Regions from separate parts of the Shinella sp. M27 genome, predicted to be linked through region 1. Evidence: riboswitches for the same ligand, from Rfam matches in the RefSeq annotation. Region 1 holds a riboswitch; the other holds the start of a gene.

What was found. Region 1 has a riboswitch for thiamine pyrophosphate ahead of thiC (phosphomethylpyrimidine synthase ThiC). Riboswitches for the same ligand answer to the same signal wherever they lie in the genome.
Region 2: another riboswitch for thiamine pyrophosphate. It lies ahead of thiB (thiamine ABC transporter substrate binding subunit); the one in region 1 lies ahead of thiC (phosphomethylpyrimidine synthase ThiC).

What each region holds. Positions count from the first base shown of each region.
Region 1 covers NZ_JBLZPK010000060.1:247,110-254,875, forward strand. The annotation lists gene ACOZK4_RS23180 (YqaA family protein) at 38-475, shown strand; gene ACOZK4_RS23185 (sigma-70 family RNA polymerase sigma factor) at 530-1,075, shown strand; gene ACOZK4_RS23190 (anti-sigma factor family protein) at 1,062-1,835, shown strand; gene ACOZK4_RS23195 (Bax inhibitor-1/YccA family protein) at 1,863-2,579, shown strand; TPP riboswitch at 2,715-2,831, shown strand; gene thiC (phosphomethylpyrimidine synthase ThiC) at 2,923-4,734, shown strand; gene thiO (glycine oxidase ThiO) at 4,737-5,717, shown strand; gene thiS (sulfur carrier protein ThiS) at 5,714-5,911, shown strand; gene ACOZK4_RS23215 (thiazole synthase) at 5,913-6,686, shown strand; gene ACOZK4_RS23220 (thiamine phosphate synthase) at 6,683-7,288, shown strand; gene ACOZK4_RS23225 (amidohydrolase family protein) at 7,289-7,766, opposite strand, start outside.
Region 2 covers NZ_JBLZPK010000007.1:218,490-226,255, forward strand. The annotation lists gene ACOZK4_RS02195 (M48 family metalloprotease) at 1-1,117, opposite strand, end outside; gene thiQ (thiamine ABC transporter ATP-binding protein) at 1,401-2,120, opposite strand; gene thiP (thiamine/thiamine pyrophosphate ABC transporter permease) at 2,113-3,732, opposite strand; gene thiB (thiamine ABC transporter substrate binding subunit) at 3,746-4,753, opposite strand; TPP riboswitch at 4,793-4,899, opposite strand; gene ACOZK4_RS02215 (hypothetical protein) at 5,059-5,235, shown strand; gene ACOZK4_RS02220 (thiamine diphosphokinase) at 5,363-6,028, shown strand; gene ACOZK4_RS02225 (ABC-F family ATP-binding cassette domain-containing protein) at 6,032-7,766, shown strand, end outside.

The DNA.
Region 1 (7,766 bases):
CCGCGCACCGATCGCTGACGGCATGGTGTGCGTCGCCATGAGCGCGCTTGCGGCCTATGGCGGCCTTTTCCTCGCGGCTTTCCTTGCCGCAACCCTTGTTCCCGCGCAGTCCGAGGCTGTGCTCGCCGGCCTGCTCGCCCTCGGGCACCACTCTCCGGCCTTGCTCATCCTCGTCGCCGGCACCGGCAATGTGCTCGGCTCCGTCGTCAACTGGCTGCTGGGGCGCGGCATCGAGCGTTATCGCGAAGCGCGCTGGTTTCCCGTCAGCGCAGAAAGCCTGGAACGCGCCGGACGCTGGTATCGCCGCTACGGCTGGTGGAGCCTGCTGTTGAGTTGGCTACCCATTATCGGTGACCCCTTGACGCTTGCCGCCGGCATCATGCGCGAGCCCTTCCCGCGCTTTCTGCTGGTCGTCACCATCGCAAAATTCGGCCGCTACGTTGTCCTCGCCGCGGCAATCCTGCATTGGCTTTGAATTTTTTTGCCATGACGATGGAATGAGCACCGCGCAGCTTTCGTATATTGGGTCATGAACGGAAAGACACCCGGCTTCAACGTGATCGGACAGCTTGCGGCGCTCAGGCGCTATGCGCTTTCGCTCGTCCGCAATCCGGACGAGGCGGAAGATCTCGTGCACGATGCACTCGTGAAAGCCTACGAGCGGCAGTCGAGCTTCCGCACCGGTGCCAATGTACGCAACTGGCTGATGTCCATTCTGCACAATGCGCATATCGACCGCCTGCGCCAGCGCCGCTCGCTGGAGCGCCGCCACGATGCGGCGGCCGATCTCGCCGAACGCGCGATGCCGGCGAACCAGGACCATTCGGTGCGGCTCACGCAGCTGCGCGACGCGTTCTTCGGCCTGCCGGAAGACCAGCGCGCGGCGCTGCATCTCGTCGCTATCGAGGAGCTTTCCTATCAGGAAGCGGCCGACACGCTGAAGATTCCGGTGGGCACGCTGATGTCGCGCGTTGCCCGCGCCCGCGAACGGCTGCGCAGCTTCGAACAGAGCGGTCCGGCCGCGACCGTAACCCATCTCAAAATCGTCGGAGGCACTGACGATGACAAGCAATGACCCCATTCTCGAGGCCGATCTCAACGCCTATGTCGACGACCAGCTCGCCGTCGGCCGGCGCATCGAGGTGGAAGCCTATTTGTCGGAACGGCCCGAAACCGCAGCCCAGATCATGAAGGACCTGCGCGTGCGCGACGAACTGCGCCTGGCGCTTGCCGACCACCGCGCGGTGATGCGGCAGGAAACGCGCGAGGCCGCACGCCTGCTCGAACGGGCGCTGTCGCGCCGCCGCGTCTTCGGTTTCCTGCGCCGCGCCGCCACCATCGCGCTCTTTGTCGCCGCCGGCTGGGTCGCCCATGCGGCCTTCGGCCCCTTCGGCGCAACCGAGGTCGTGGCATCGACGCCGCCGCCCGTCTTCGTGGAAGAGGCGGTGCGGGCGCACAAGACGACGCTTCTGCGCGATTACATGGCGTCTCAGCCGGAAACGGAAAACTTCGACCCCGCCGAGATCCGCTCTGCGACGGCAATCGTCCTGCCGGACCTGCCGAAGGGCTGGGGCGTCGTCGACACGCAGGTCTTCCCCTCGGCCTACGGCCCAAGCGTCGAACTGGTGCTGGAGCCCCGGAAGGATGAGCGCCTGTCGCTTTTCGCCGTGCGCCCCGGCTCCTTTGCCGTGCAGCACGTGCTGCTCTTCCACGCCGACAATGCCCGCGCCGCCTATTGGCAGATCGGCGATGTCGCCTATGCGCTGGTGTCGGAAAGCCGCAAGGCCGACGAGCTGGCCGAAACCGCGCGGGATCTTTCCCGCACGCTCTACTGATCAACCGTTTCCAGAAGGAGATTTCAGATGGAACCCGTACAACAACGATTTGGCTATGGCGCGCAGGCGCAATCGGCCGCCCTCTTCGACGAGGGCCTGCGCCAGCACATGCTGCGCGTCTACAACTACATGGGCGCCGGCCTCGTCATCACCGGCCTCGTCGCCTTCATCGTCGGCTCGACGCCGGCGCTCTACGTGCCAATCTTCTCCTCCCCGCTGAAGTGGGTGGTGATGCTTGCGCCGCTCGCCTTCGTCTTCTTCTTCTCGTTCAAGATCCAGACAATGTCGGCCGGCACAGCCCAGATGACCTTCTGGGCGTTCTGCGCCGTCATGGGCCTGTCGCTCGCCTCGGTATTCCTCGTCTTCACCGGCATGAGCATCGCCCGCACCTTCTTCATCGCCGCAACGATGTTCGGCACGACAAGCCTCTACGGCTACGTGACAAAGCGGGATCTGTCGAAGGTCGGCTCGTTCCTGATGATGGGCCTGATCGGCGTTGTCATCGCCTCGGTCGTCAACATCTTCCTCGGCTCGAGCGCGCTGCAGTTCGCGATTTCCGTCATCGGCATCGTCGTCTTCGTCGGCCTGACCGCCTGGGACACGCAGAACATCAAGGAACAGTATGCCGAAAACATCGACCAGGAATCGAGCCAGAAGATGGCTGTGTTCGGTGCGCTCTCGCTGTATCTCAATTTCGTCAACATCTTCCAGCTGCTGCTGAATTTCACGGGTGAACGCGAGTAGTTTTCGTGAATGATTTCAAAGGGAACGGCGGGGCTATGCTCCGCCGTTTCTTTTTGTGCGCATGCAATAAACCGTAAGAATTTACTTACATAAATTACCCATGTTGACAAATCGGCCCGCAGCGTTTTTGCTTAAGGCATTCACCAGGGGGGTCCCGACAAGGGGCTGAGATACTGCTGGCTTTCGCAGCGCAGTGACCCGTTGAACCTGATCCAGTTCATACTGGCGTAGGGACGGTGCAAGCGCTGTGGCAGGACATCCGCAAACCCGGATTCCGTCTCGGCGTCCTTCCATCATTCCGGCTCTAGGACTGGGTCTCCAAACGAACACTTGGAGCCTCACGATGAATATTGCCGCCCAAAAGCTTACCCCGACCGTCACGACCGGCGCCCTGCCCGCCTCGCGCAAGATCCACATTGCCGGCGAAGAACATCCCGACATCCGCGTGCCGATGCGCGAGATTTCGCTCCACCCGACCTCGGGCGAACCGCCCGTCATCGTTTACGATGCCTCCGGCCCCTACACCGACCCCAACCACGTCGTCGCCATCGATGCCGGCCTGCCGCGGCTGCGCGAAAGCTGGGTTATCGCCCGCGGCGACACCGAGGGGTACGAAGGCCGCCATGTCCGCCCCGAGGATAACGGCTTTGCAACGGGCGAGCGCCTGACGCCGGAATTTCCCGTCCGCAACCACCCGCGCCGCGCGAAGGACGGCAAGTCGGTGACGCAGCTCGCCTACGCCCGGGCCGGCATCATCACGCCGGAAATGGAGTTCATCGCAATCCGGGAAAACCTCGGCCGCAAGGCGGCAAAAGAGGCCCTTGCCCGCGACGGCGAAAGTTTTGACGCGCATATCCCCGATTTCGTGACACCGGACTTCGTCCGCCAGGAGGTCGCGAGCGGCCGGGCCATCATCCCCGCCAATATCAACCATCCGGAAGCCGAGGCGATGATCATCGGCCGGAATTTCCTGGTCAAGATCAACGCCAATATCGGCAATTCCGCCGTCACCTCCTCCATGGCGGAGGAGGTCGAGAAGATGGTCTGGGCGATCCGCTGGGGCGGCGATACGGTCATGGACCTCTCGACCGGCCGCAACATCCACAACATCCGCGAATGGATCATCCGCAATTCGCCTGTGCCGATCGGCACCGTGCCGCTCTACCAGGCGCTGGAGAAGGTCAATGGCATTGCCGAGGACCTCACCTGGGAGGTTTTTCGCGATACGCTGATCGAGCAGGCCGAACAGGGTGTCGATTATTTCACCATCCATGCCGGCGTGCGGCTGCACTACATCCCGCTCACCGTCAACCGCGTCACCGGCATCGTCTCGCGCGGCGGCTCGATCATGGCCAAGTGGTGTCTGCATCACCACAGGGAAAGCTTCCTCTACGAGCATTTCGAGGAAATCTGCGACATCTGCCGCGCCTATGACGTCTCCTTCTCGCTCGGCGACGGCCTGCGTCCCGGCTCGATTGCCGACGCCAACGATGCCGCGCAGTTCGCCGAACTGGAGACGCTCGGCGAACTCACGCAAATCGCCTGGAAAAAGGACTGCCAGGTCATGATCGAGGGCCCCGGCCATGTGCCGATGCACAAGATCAAGGAGAACATGGACAAGCAGTTGAAGACCTGCGGCGAGGCCCCGTTCTACACGCTCGGGCCCCTGACGACGGACATCGCACCGGGCTACGACCACATCACCTCAGGCATCGGGGCGGCCATGATCGGCTGGTTCGGCACCGCCATGCTCTGCTACGTCACGCCGAAGGAACATCTCGGCCTGCCCGACCGCAACGACGTGAAGGTCGGCGTCATCACCTATAAGATCGCGGCGCATGCGGCCGATCTCGCCAAGGGGCATCCGGCCGCAAAAATCCGCGACGATGCCCTGTCGCGCGCCCGCTTCGAATTCCGCTGGGAGGACCAGTTCAACCTCTCGCTCGACCCGGACACCGCGCGTTCGTTCCACGACGAGACCCTGCCGAAGGAGGCGCACAAAGTCGCGCATTTCTGCTCCATGTGCGGCCCGAAATTCTGCTCCATGCGCATTTCGCACGATATCCGCGCCGAGGCGCAGAAGGAGGGGCTGGAGACGATGGCCCAGAAATTCCGCGAGGGCGGTGATCTCTACATGCCGCTTGCGGGAGAATGACCATGCGCATCCTCGTCAAAGGCGCCGGCGTCGCCGGCCTGACGGTCGCCTGGCAGCTCTATCGCCACGGCTTCGACGTCACCATTCACGAACGGGCCGAGAAAATCGGCCAGGGTGCCTCCGGCTTTGCCGGCGGCATGCTCGCCCCCTGGTGCGAACGGGAAGGCGCGGAAGAACCCGTGCTGACGCTCGGCCGTCTCGCCGCGGACTGGTGGGAAGCCGCCCTTCCCGGCCATGTGCAGCGGCGCGGCACGCTGGTCGTGGCCAGCGGGCGTGATGCCGGTGAGCTTGAGCGTTTTGCGGGACGAACCAGCGGCTGGGAATGGCTGGACGAGCAGGCCATCGCCGCCCTGGAGCCGGATCTCGCCGGCCGCTTCCGCAAGGCGCTGTTCTTCCGGCAGGAGGCGCATCTCGACCCGCGCAAGGCGCTCTCCGCGCTGACGGCGGGGCTTGAGGAGGCGCGTATGCGCTTCCTCTTCGGCCCCGGCGGTGACACGGCCCGTTATGACCGGGTCGTCGATTGCACGGGGGCCGCACAGATCGGGCGCTTGCCCAATCTGCGGGGCGTACGCGGCGAGATGCTGCGGCTTGAAACCGGCGACGTCACCCTTTCCCGTCCCGTCCGCCTGCTGCATCCGCGTCATCCGATCTACATCGTCCCGCGGGAGCGCAATCGCTTCATGGTCGGCGCGACGATGATCGAAAGCGACGATGCCGGCCCCATCGCCGCGCGCTCGCTGATGGAGCTCCTGAACGCCGCCTACAGTCTGCACCCCGCCTTCGGCGAGGCGCGGCTGATCGATACGGGCGCGGGCATTCGCCCCGCCTATCCCGACAACCTGCCGCAGGTGACGGAAGACGGCGACACCCTGCATGTGAACGGCCTCTACCGCCACGGCTTCCTGCTCGCGCCGGCCATGGCCAGCGAGGTCGCGCGCCGGCTGTTTGCCGAACATGCCCAGCCGGAAAGGATGGCCTCATGACCCTCATCATCAACGGCGAGGAGCAGGAGGTTGCCGCGGCAAACCTCGCCGACCTACTGCTCGCCCTCGACTACGAGGGCGACTGGCTGGCGACGGCGGTCAATGGCGAACTGGTGCACCGCGAGGACCGTGCCGCGTTCCCGCTCGACGCGCATGACCGTATCGAAATCCTCTCGCCCATGCAGGGGGGCTGATATGCTGAAGCTCTACGATATCGACGTACAATCGCGCCTGCTGCTCGGCACCGCCCGTTACCCCTCTCCGGCCATCCTGGCAGAGGCGGTGCGGCGCTCGAAGACGGAGATCGTCACCATCTCGCTGCGTCGTGAAACCGCAGGCGGCAAGTCGGGCGGTGCTTTCTTCGAGCTGATCCGCGATCTCGGCGTGCGTGTGCTGCCCAACACCGCCGGTTGCCACAGCGTGAAGGAAGCGGTGCTGACAGCGAAGATGGCGCGTGACGTCTTCCGCACCGACTGGATCAAGCTCGAGGTGATCGGTCATCACGATACGCTCCAGCCCGATGTCTTCGGCCTCGTCGCGGCCGCCCGCATCCTCACCGACGAGGGCTTCCAGGTCTTCCCCTACACGACGGACGATCTCGTCGTGGCGGAAAGGCTGCTGGAAGCCGGTTGCCGTGTGTTGATGCCCTGGTGCGCGCCGATCGGCTCGGCGATGGGGCCGGTCAATTCGACGGCGCTCCGGAGTTTTCGCGCACATTTCCCCGACGTGCCGCTGATCGTCGATGCCGGCATCGGCCGGCCCTCGCATGCCGCCCAAGTCATGGAGCTCGGCTATGATGCCGTGCTGCTCAACACCGCCGTCGCCGGTGCAGGCGATCCCGCAGCCATGGCCGAGGCCTTTGCGCTGACCATCACCGCCGGCCGGCTCGCCCATCAGGCCGTGCCGCTGGAACCGCGCGACATGGCCGTCCCCTCCACGCCCGTCATCGGAAAGGCGGTGTTCTCGTGAAGCTCGACCCCTTCTACCTCATCGTCGACAGCGCCGACTGGATCGATCGCCTCGTGCCCGTCGGCGTCAGGCTTGTGCAACTGCGCATGAAAAACGTACCCGAGCACCGGCTGCGCGACGAAATCCGCCGCGCCAAGGCGACCTGCGCCGAACACGGCTGCCAGCTCATCGTCAACGACCACTGGCAGATCGCCATCGAGGAGGCCTGCGACGTCGTGCATCTCGGGCAGGAGGACCTTGCAGATGCCGACATTGCCGCCATCCGTGCGGCCGGACTGAAGCTTGGCCTCTCTACCCATGACGAGGCCGAACTCGACACGGCACTTGCCGCAAAGCCCGATTACATCGCGCTCGGCCCGGTCTGGCCGACGATCCTGAAAAAGATGAAATGGGCACCGCAGGGGGCGGAAAAATTGCGGGATTGGAAAACACGGATCGCGCCGATCCCGCTCGTCGCCATCGGCGGCCTCAACCCGGATCGCCTGCCCGCCGTCTTCGAAAACGGCGCCGACAGCGCGGCCGTGGTGACGGACATCACGCTGAACACCGACCCGGAGGCGCGCGCTCGAGAATGGATCGCCCGCACCGCGCGCTGGCGCTGATCAGAGCTTCCACAGTCGCCGGGCGTTTTCGCAAAACACGCGGCGCTTCTCCTCCAGGCTCACACCGGAGAGAAGCGCCTGCGTCGCGCCGATCCAGGTGGAAAGCCCGCCGCCGAGCGTGCAGACTGGCCAGTCGCTGCCCCAGACCATGCGGTCGAAGCCGAAGCTTTCGGCGATATGGGCGAAATAGGGCTTCAGGTCCTCCAGCGTCCAGCTTTCCGAACCATAGGCCGGGATACCCGAGAGCTTCACGGTCATGTTCGGCCGGCGCGCGATGTCGGCGACCGGCCCCTTCCAGACGTCGAAACCGCCGCCCTTGATGTCAGGCACGCCGCAATGGTCGAGAACGAAGGAGACATCGGGCGCGAGATCGGCAAGTGCTATCGCCTTGTCGATCTGGTGCGGCAGGACGCAAAGATCGAAGTTGAGACCGGTACCCGCCAGACGCCTGATGTTTTCGCGAAACAGCGCGCCTTCG
Region 2 (7,766 bases), on a different contig from region 1:
AGCGGTCGGCGGCCGCCTTGGCGGTCGCGGCCTCAAGACCGTTCAGCGAAATAGGACGGATCGTCTCCGGCTTCAGGCCGGTTACCCAGCCGCTCGAAATGTAGTTGACGAGGTCCTGTCCACGGCTGTCGGCTACGCCGTCGAAGCGGATGGCGACATCGCCCGGGCCGGTCGCCAGAACCGCGTCGGCCTTGTTGTCGATCTGGAAGCCGTTGGGCACGTCGAAGCGGATGCCGAGCTTGCCATGCATGAAGGTCTGACCGCGCACATAGCCTTCCTCCGGCGCATCGCCGTAGAGCAGGCCGTCGATGCCGGCGAGATAATAGTCGCGGCCGCGATCGCCGATCGTGCCTTCCGCCCCGAAGGCGCGGGCATGCAGGCGCGCCAGCTCCACGCGCTGCGGCGCGTTGGGGTGGCTCGACAGGAAGTCGAGGCTCTGGTCGTTGTCGGGATCGACCGCCGTGAAGCGGGCATAGGCCGCCATGGAATCGAGGAAGCGCGCGGCGGCATAGGGGTCGTACCCCGCTTCGCCCAGCATGCGCACGCCGATCACGTCGGCCTGGAGTTCCTGGTTGCGCGAGAAGGCCGCGAGCCTGAGCTTGCCGCGCGCCAGCGCCTGCTTGCCTGCAATGTTGCTGGAGAGCACTTCTGCCACCACGCGGCTGGCGATGACTTCGGCCTCTTCCTTCTTCTGCCGCTCGATGCCGTGATTGGCCGTCACGTGCGCCATTTCGTGCGACAGCACGGCGGCGACTTCCGAGGCGTCGTTGGCAAGCGCCAGCAGGCCGCGCGTCACATAGAGATAGCCGCCCGGCAGCGCGAAGGCGTTGATGGCGGGCGAATTCAGGATGGTGATTCGATAGGACTGGTTGGGATTTTCCGAAACGATCGTCAGCGCGCCGGTGATGCGCGCGACGAGTTTCTCCGTCTTGGCATCCTTGTATTCGCCGCCATAGCTCGCGACGATGCGGGGATGCTCACGCGCCCCCATCTGGGCGCGCGGATCGTTCTTCTGCACCTCGTCGACGATCTGCGGATTGGAGGAAGGTGAGATCGTCGGCTCGTAGGTCTGCTCGATGATCGACTGGCAGCCGGCCAGCAGCGTGCCGGCGAGCATCAGCGCCGCGATGGGTCTCAAAACCCCGCGCCCGGATACCGTTGCAGCTTCCTGCGTTACCTTCGCCATCTCTTTTGCCCACGTCCCCTGATGGGTTCACGCCCGCCTTGCAGCCCTAAGGTGCAGCGCAGGTGCAAAAATTCGCGTCCTCATAGGGATGAGATAGACGCACCACACCCGGCCGGCAACTCCCTGGTCGACAAACGGTTCCCTTGTGGCTCCGGTGACACAGGTGGGCGTCCAAATTGTGGCGCGACATCCCGTCAAAAGACAACTCCTCCGGCTAAATGGTGGTGTGGCCGAGGAATTTTGCAACTGCCGGCGGCTCGCGGCGGGACAGGAAGTCGCGCGCCGGCTCGTCCAGCAGGATGACGCCCGCCTCCAGGAACATCACCTCTCCGGCAAGCCGGCGGATATCGTCGGGCTGGTGGGTGATGAACAGCATGGTGCTTTTCGTCTCGGCGTGCAGTTCCGAAAGCAGCCGCGCCATATCCGCGCGCATGGCGGGATCGAGCGCTGCGAAGGGTTCGTCGAGCAGCAGGATCGGCCGGCGGCGCACCAGCGCGCGGGCAAGTGCTACGCGCTGCCGCTCGCCGCCGGAGAGCGAGCCGGGCAGCCGTCGCTCATAGCCGCCGAGCCCGACGCGCGAAAGGGCTGCAAACACGCTCTGGCGCTGGGCAACATCGAGCTTGAGGCCCGGATGGATGCCGAGCGCCACATTGTCGGCGATGGTGAGATGGGCGAAGAGATTGTTGTCCTGGAAGATGATGGAGACCGGCCGCTCGGCCGGGTCGCGCCCGGCCATATCCTCGCCGAGCAGCGTGACGCTGCCGGAGGCCGGTTTCTGGAAACCGGCGATGACGTTGAACAGCGTCGATTTGCCGGCACCCGAGGGACCCGCGACTGCGACGGCCGCACCGGATGGAATGGCGCAGTCGAAGGCGAGCCGCTTCTCCTCGAAACGCACGGTGACGTCAGTCAGGCGAATGGCGGTATCAGGCATCGGCGGACGGGCTTTCGGTTGGGCGCTCGGCGGCTGTGGAGGGCAGCGTCAGCAGCAGACATATCACGCCGAGAATGAGGGCGATGCCTGCTGCATCCGCGGTGCGGTAGCTCGCCATGCGCGAGAACAGCAGCCAGGGCAGTGTCGCAAAACCTTCCGCACCGAAAATCGCGACGGCGCTCAAGTCGCCCAGCGACAGCGCCATGGCGAAGGCGAAGGCGGTGAGGAACGGTTTTTTCAGTGCCGGCCAGTCGATCCATCGCAGGCGATGCATCCCGGTGACGCCAAGGCTGAGCGCAAGTCGGGCGGTGCGCGTGAGGTGCGTACTGTAGGCCGGCTCCAGCACGCGCACGACGAAGGGCAGCGCCATCAACGCATTGATGACGGTGATGATGACGGGCGCGAAACGCCCGGTCTCGCCGAAGGTGCGCAGCATCAGGAACCAGCCGGTCGCCACCACGACCGGCGGCACCAGCAGGATCAGCGATCCCGTCGCAGGCAGCGCCCGTGCCATCAGTCGCGTTGCAAGTCCCGCGCCGCTCGTCTCGGCCAGGCGCGGCACCAGCACGATGGGCAGCGCGATGGCGAGGCTGAGGCAGCCGGAGGCGAAGGATATGGCAAGGCTGGTGGCGAGCGCCCGGTGCAGCAAAGGATCGAGCGCCAGCCGGCCGAAATCGGCCGCAAGGCCAGAGACGAGCGTCGCGGCAAGCGGTGCTGCGGTGAAAAGCGAGAAGGCGAGCAGGATGAGGCCATCGGACAGGCGGCGGCGCCGGCCGTCGAAGCGCCTGATATCGCGCCCCGCCGTCATGCCCTCTTCCGGCGGGCGGCCGAACAGCGAGAGCAGCCAGATCAGCGCCGCCGTGACGGCGATCTGCAAGCCGGATAGCAGCACGGCGCGCTGCGGATCGAAATCGAAGCGCAGCGCCTGATAGATCGCCACCTCTATGGTGGTTGCCGCCGGCCCGCCGCCGAGCGTCAGCACCACGGTGAAGCTTGCCGCGCAGAGCATGAAGATCAGGCCGGCAATGCCCGGCAGGACGCGCCTTATGACCGGCCACTCGATGAGCCGGAAGGTCGCGCCGCTGCCCATGCCGAGATTGGCCGAGGTCAGCCAGTATTCCGGCGGGATGCGGTCGAGTGCCGCCAGCAGGAACCGCGCGGCGAGCGGCAGGTTGAAGAAGACATGGGCGATCAGGATGCCGGCAAGGCCATAGACGCTGACGGGGCTTTCCAGCCCACCAAGCCGCAGCAGGTCGTTGACGACGCCCTGCCGCCCCCAGATTTCGATGATGCCGAGGGCCGCCACCAGCGACGGCAGGCCGAGCGGCACGACGGAGAGCCTGAGGATCCAGACGCGACCGGGAAAGGTCCGCTGGCGGGCAAGTGCCCGGGCAACGGGAATGGCGAGCACCACCGACAGGAGCGTCGAGAGCGTCGCCTGCATCAGCGTGAACTGCGCCACCCGCCAGGTATAGGCATCGAAGAGCGGGGCGCCGCTGCCGCCCGCATGGGCGAGCAGCACCGCCGTTGCCGCGCCCGCGAAGACGAGCACGAAGCCGAGGGCAAGGCCCCCGGCGACACGCAGTGTGCGTCGTTCCGCGCGGGCGAACATGTTCAGCCGCTCCTTACTTGGCGCTCATTACGGCCAGCCATTCGTCGATCCAGGCCTTGCGATTGGCGGCGACTTCGTCCGACGACATCAGGAAGGTCTTTTCCGGCTTGACCAGTGCGTCGAAGGCGGCGGGCAGCGGATCCTTCGTCTTGGCGGCCGGCATCATCCAGTTGGTTTCCGGAATGATCGACTGGAAATCCGGGCTGGTCATGAAGGTCAGGAACTGGTGGGCAAGGTCCTTGTCGTGCGAGGTGCGCGTCAGGCCGGCAACCTCGATCTGCACATAGTGGCCCTCGGAGAAGGCGGCTGCCTTATAGCGCTCGGTCTTTTCCGCGATCACGTGATAGGCCGGCGAGGTCGTGTAGGAGAGCACCATCGGCGCCTCGCCCTTGGTGAACAGGCCATAGGCTTCCGACCAGCCGGGCGTGACGGTCAGCACGCGGTCCTTCAGCTTGCCCCAGGCCTCGCCCGCCTTGTCGCCATAGACGGATTTCACCCAGAGCAGCAGGCCGAGGCCCGGCGTCGAAGTGCGTGGATCCTCGATGACGATCTTTTGCGACGGATCGCCCTCGACCAGTTCCTTCAGGCTCGTCGGCGGGTTTTTCACCGTCTCGCTGTCATAGACGACGGCGAAGTGGCCGTAGTCATAGGGCAGGAAGGTGTCGTCGGAAAAACCGCCGGGCACCGTCAGGTTATCAGGCGAAAGGCCGTGCGCCTCGAAAAGACCGGTCGCCTTCGCCTCGGTGATGAGGCTGGTGTCGAGCCCGAGCACGACATCGGCCTTGGTGCCCTCGCCTTCGAGCTTCAGTCGGGTCAGGAGCTCCACGCCGTCGGCGACACCGACCCATTCGACCGTGCAGCCGCAGGTCTTTTCGAACGCTTCCTTGACCTTCGGGCCGGGGCCCCAGTCGGAAACGAAGCTCTCATAGGTATAGACGGTGAGCGTCTTTTCCTGTGCGAAGGCGGGCAGGGCGAGGGAAACGGCGAACGCCGCGATGGAGGAAAAAACTGTCTTGCGCATCAGCGCCTCCTTGTTTCGTCAAAAACGGGAATAGGGCGCTGGATTGTGCCGTCTAATCCCTCCGCCGGTACAAACCGGATCAGGTTCTTCGGGTTGGCGGTGAGGCCTCTCAGCCCGCAAACCTGCAGGCACCCCGTTAGAGCGGAAAAAGGCATAATCCCGGAAACGCCGCGGCGCAAGGGGTGGATGCGCGCAAGCGGGGCGGCCGGCCCTGTTCCATCCGGAACAGCGGCATGGGTAGGGATATGAGACCTTCAGATCACCGGATGAGAGAGGCTCATCGTTAACCGATCAGGAGAGACCCCATGCGCAAGATCATCGTTTCCGCCACCGTTGCCCTTATCGCTGCCGTCTCCTTCGCAGCGCCTTCTCAGGCCGGCTACTACAGCTACGATTATCAGCCGTACTGCTTCATCAAGAAGATCAAGTCCTACGACTACTACGGCAATGTGATCATCAAGCGCATCAAGGTCTGCCGCTAAGCGAACCCGTCCCTGACCTCCCCGAGACCCGGATGTTCCCCTGCATCCGGGTCTTTTGCCGTTCGGGCCTATGCGGCGGCGCCAAACTCTTTCCCTTTCGCCGGAACATGCGCTAAGGGCATCAGCCATGACCATACCGGCCCCGATAGACCAGACCTTCGTCGTCCTTCTCGGCGGCGCGCTTGCGGTGACGCCGCGGGTGCGGGCCGATATTGTCGGTGCGCGCTTCGTGGCGGCCGATGGTGGCATGCGGCATGCCGCAGCGCTCGGTGTGACGCCGGAAATCTGGGTCGGCGATTTCGATTCGACGCCGGACGATCTCATCGCCGCCTGGCCCGGTGTCGACCGCCAGCCCTATCCCGTCGCCAAGAACGAGACCGACGGGGCGATCGCCGTGTCCGTCGCGACCGAACGCGGCGCGAAGGATATCGTGCTGGTCGGCGCGCTTGGTGGCGAGCGCAGCGACCATGCGCTGATGCACCTGCTTCATGCGGTGTCGCTGGCCGAAGACGGCTATGCGATCAAGCTCACCTCCGGCGAGGAGGAGGCGTGGCCACTGTTGCCGGGCAGCCTCGACATCAACCTGCCCAAGGGTTGCCTGTTTTCGATCCTCGGCCTTTCGCCGCTGTCGGGCCTCTTCATCGGCAATGTGCGCTATCCGCTCAATGATTTTTCGTTGCCCTTCGGCTCCTCGCGCACCATTTCCAATGTCGCCGAAGGCCCGATCCGCCTTTCGCTTGCCTCCGGCCGCGCGATCCTCATCGCCCGGCCCTATGACCTTTCAGGAGCCTGACCCTTGGCACCGCCCATCCTCAAACTCGACGATATCTTCCTGAGTTTCGGCGGCACGCCGCTGCTTGCCGGCGCGAGCCTGCAAGTGGAGCCCGGCGACCGAATCTCGCTTGTCGGCCGCAACGGCTCGGGCAAGTCGACGCTGATGAAGATCGCCGCCGGCCTTGCCGAGGCGCAGTCGGGCGAAGTGTTCCGCCACCCCTCCGCGACTATCCGCTACCTGCACCAGGCACCGGATTTCGATGGTTACGACACGGTCGCGGCCTATGCCGAAGCCGGGCTTGGCCCGAGCGACGATCCGTACCGCGTCACCTATCTGCTCGAACATCTCGGCCTCGACGGCACGGAAGACCCGAAGTCGCTGTCGGGCGGCGAGGCGCGCCGCGCCGCACTTGCCCGCGTCATGGCGCCGGAGCCGGACATTCTTCTGCTCGACGAGCCGACCAACCATCTCGATCTTCCGACCATCGAATGGCTGGAAGGCGAGCTGCAATCGACCCGCTCGGCGCTCGTCGTCATCTCGCACGACCGTCGTTTCCTCGAAAAGGTCTCGAACGCCACCGTCTGGCTCGATCGCGGCCAGTCGCGCCGGCTCAACCGCGGTTTCGGCCATTTCGAAGCCTGGCGCGATGAGGTGCTGGAAGCCGAGGAGCTGGAGCAGCACAAGCTCGGCAAAGCGATCGAGCGCGAGGAGCACTGGCTGCGCTACGGCGTGACGGCACGCCGCAAGCGTAACATGCGCCGTCTCGGCGCGCTGCACGATCTGCGCTCGCGTTATCGCGGCCACAAGGGCCCGCAGGGCAGTGTGCAGGCCAGCGCCTCCGATGCGCAGGAATCCGGCAAGCTTGTCATCGAGGCGGAAAAGATCACCAAGGCCTACGGCGAGCGCACCATCGTCGCGCCCTTCTCGATCCGCGTGCACCGGGGCGATTGCATCGGCCTCGTCGGCCCGAACGGTGCCGGCAAGACGACGCTGCTGAAAATGCTGACCGGCCAGCTGGAACCCGACAGCGGTACGGTGAAGCTCGGCACCAATCTGGAGATCGCCACGCTCGACCAGCGCCGCGAGGACCTGAATCTCGATGATACGCTCGCCCATTACCTCACCGATGGGCGCGGCGAAAACCTGCTGGTCAATGGCGAGCAGCGCCACGTCACCGGCTATATGAAGGAATTCCTCTTCCAGCCGGAACAGGCCCGCACGCCGATCCGCAACCTCTCGGGCGGCGAGCGCGCTCGGTTGATGCTGGCGCGCATCCTGTCGCGCCCGACCAACCTTTTGATCCTCGACGAACCGACCAACGACCTCGACATCGAGACGCTGGACCTGTTGCAGGAGATCGTCGCCGGCTTTGCCGGCACGGTCCTGCTCGTCAGCCACGACCGCGACTTCCTCGACCGCACCGTCACCTCGACCATCGCCCCCGCCGATCCGGAAAACCCTGATGGTCGCTGGATCGAATATGCCGGCGGCTATACCGACATGATGGCGCAGCGCCGCGGTGCGATCGAAGAGAAGCGCAAGGCGGAAAAGGCCGAGAAGGCGAAGGCGGCGGAAGCAGCACCCGCCGCAGCCTCCTCCGACAGCAAGGCCAAGGGCAAGCTCTCCTACAAGCAGAAATTCGCGCTAGAAAACCTGCCGAAGGAGATGGAGAAGGCGGAAAAGGAGATCGCCGCCCGCGAGGCGAAGATGGCCGATCCCAACCTCTTCACCAAGGACCCCGCCACCTTCAACAAGC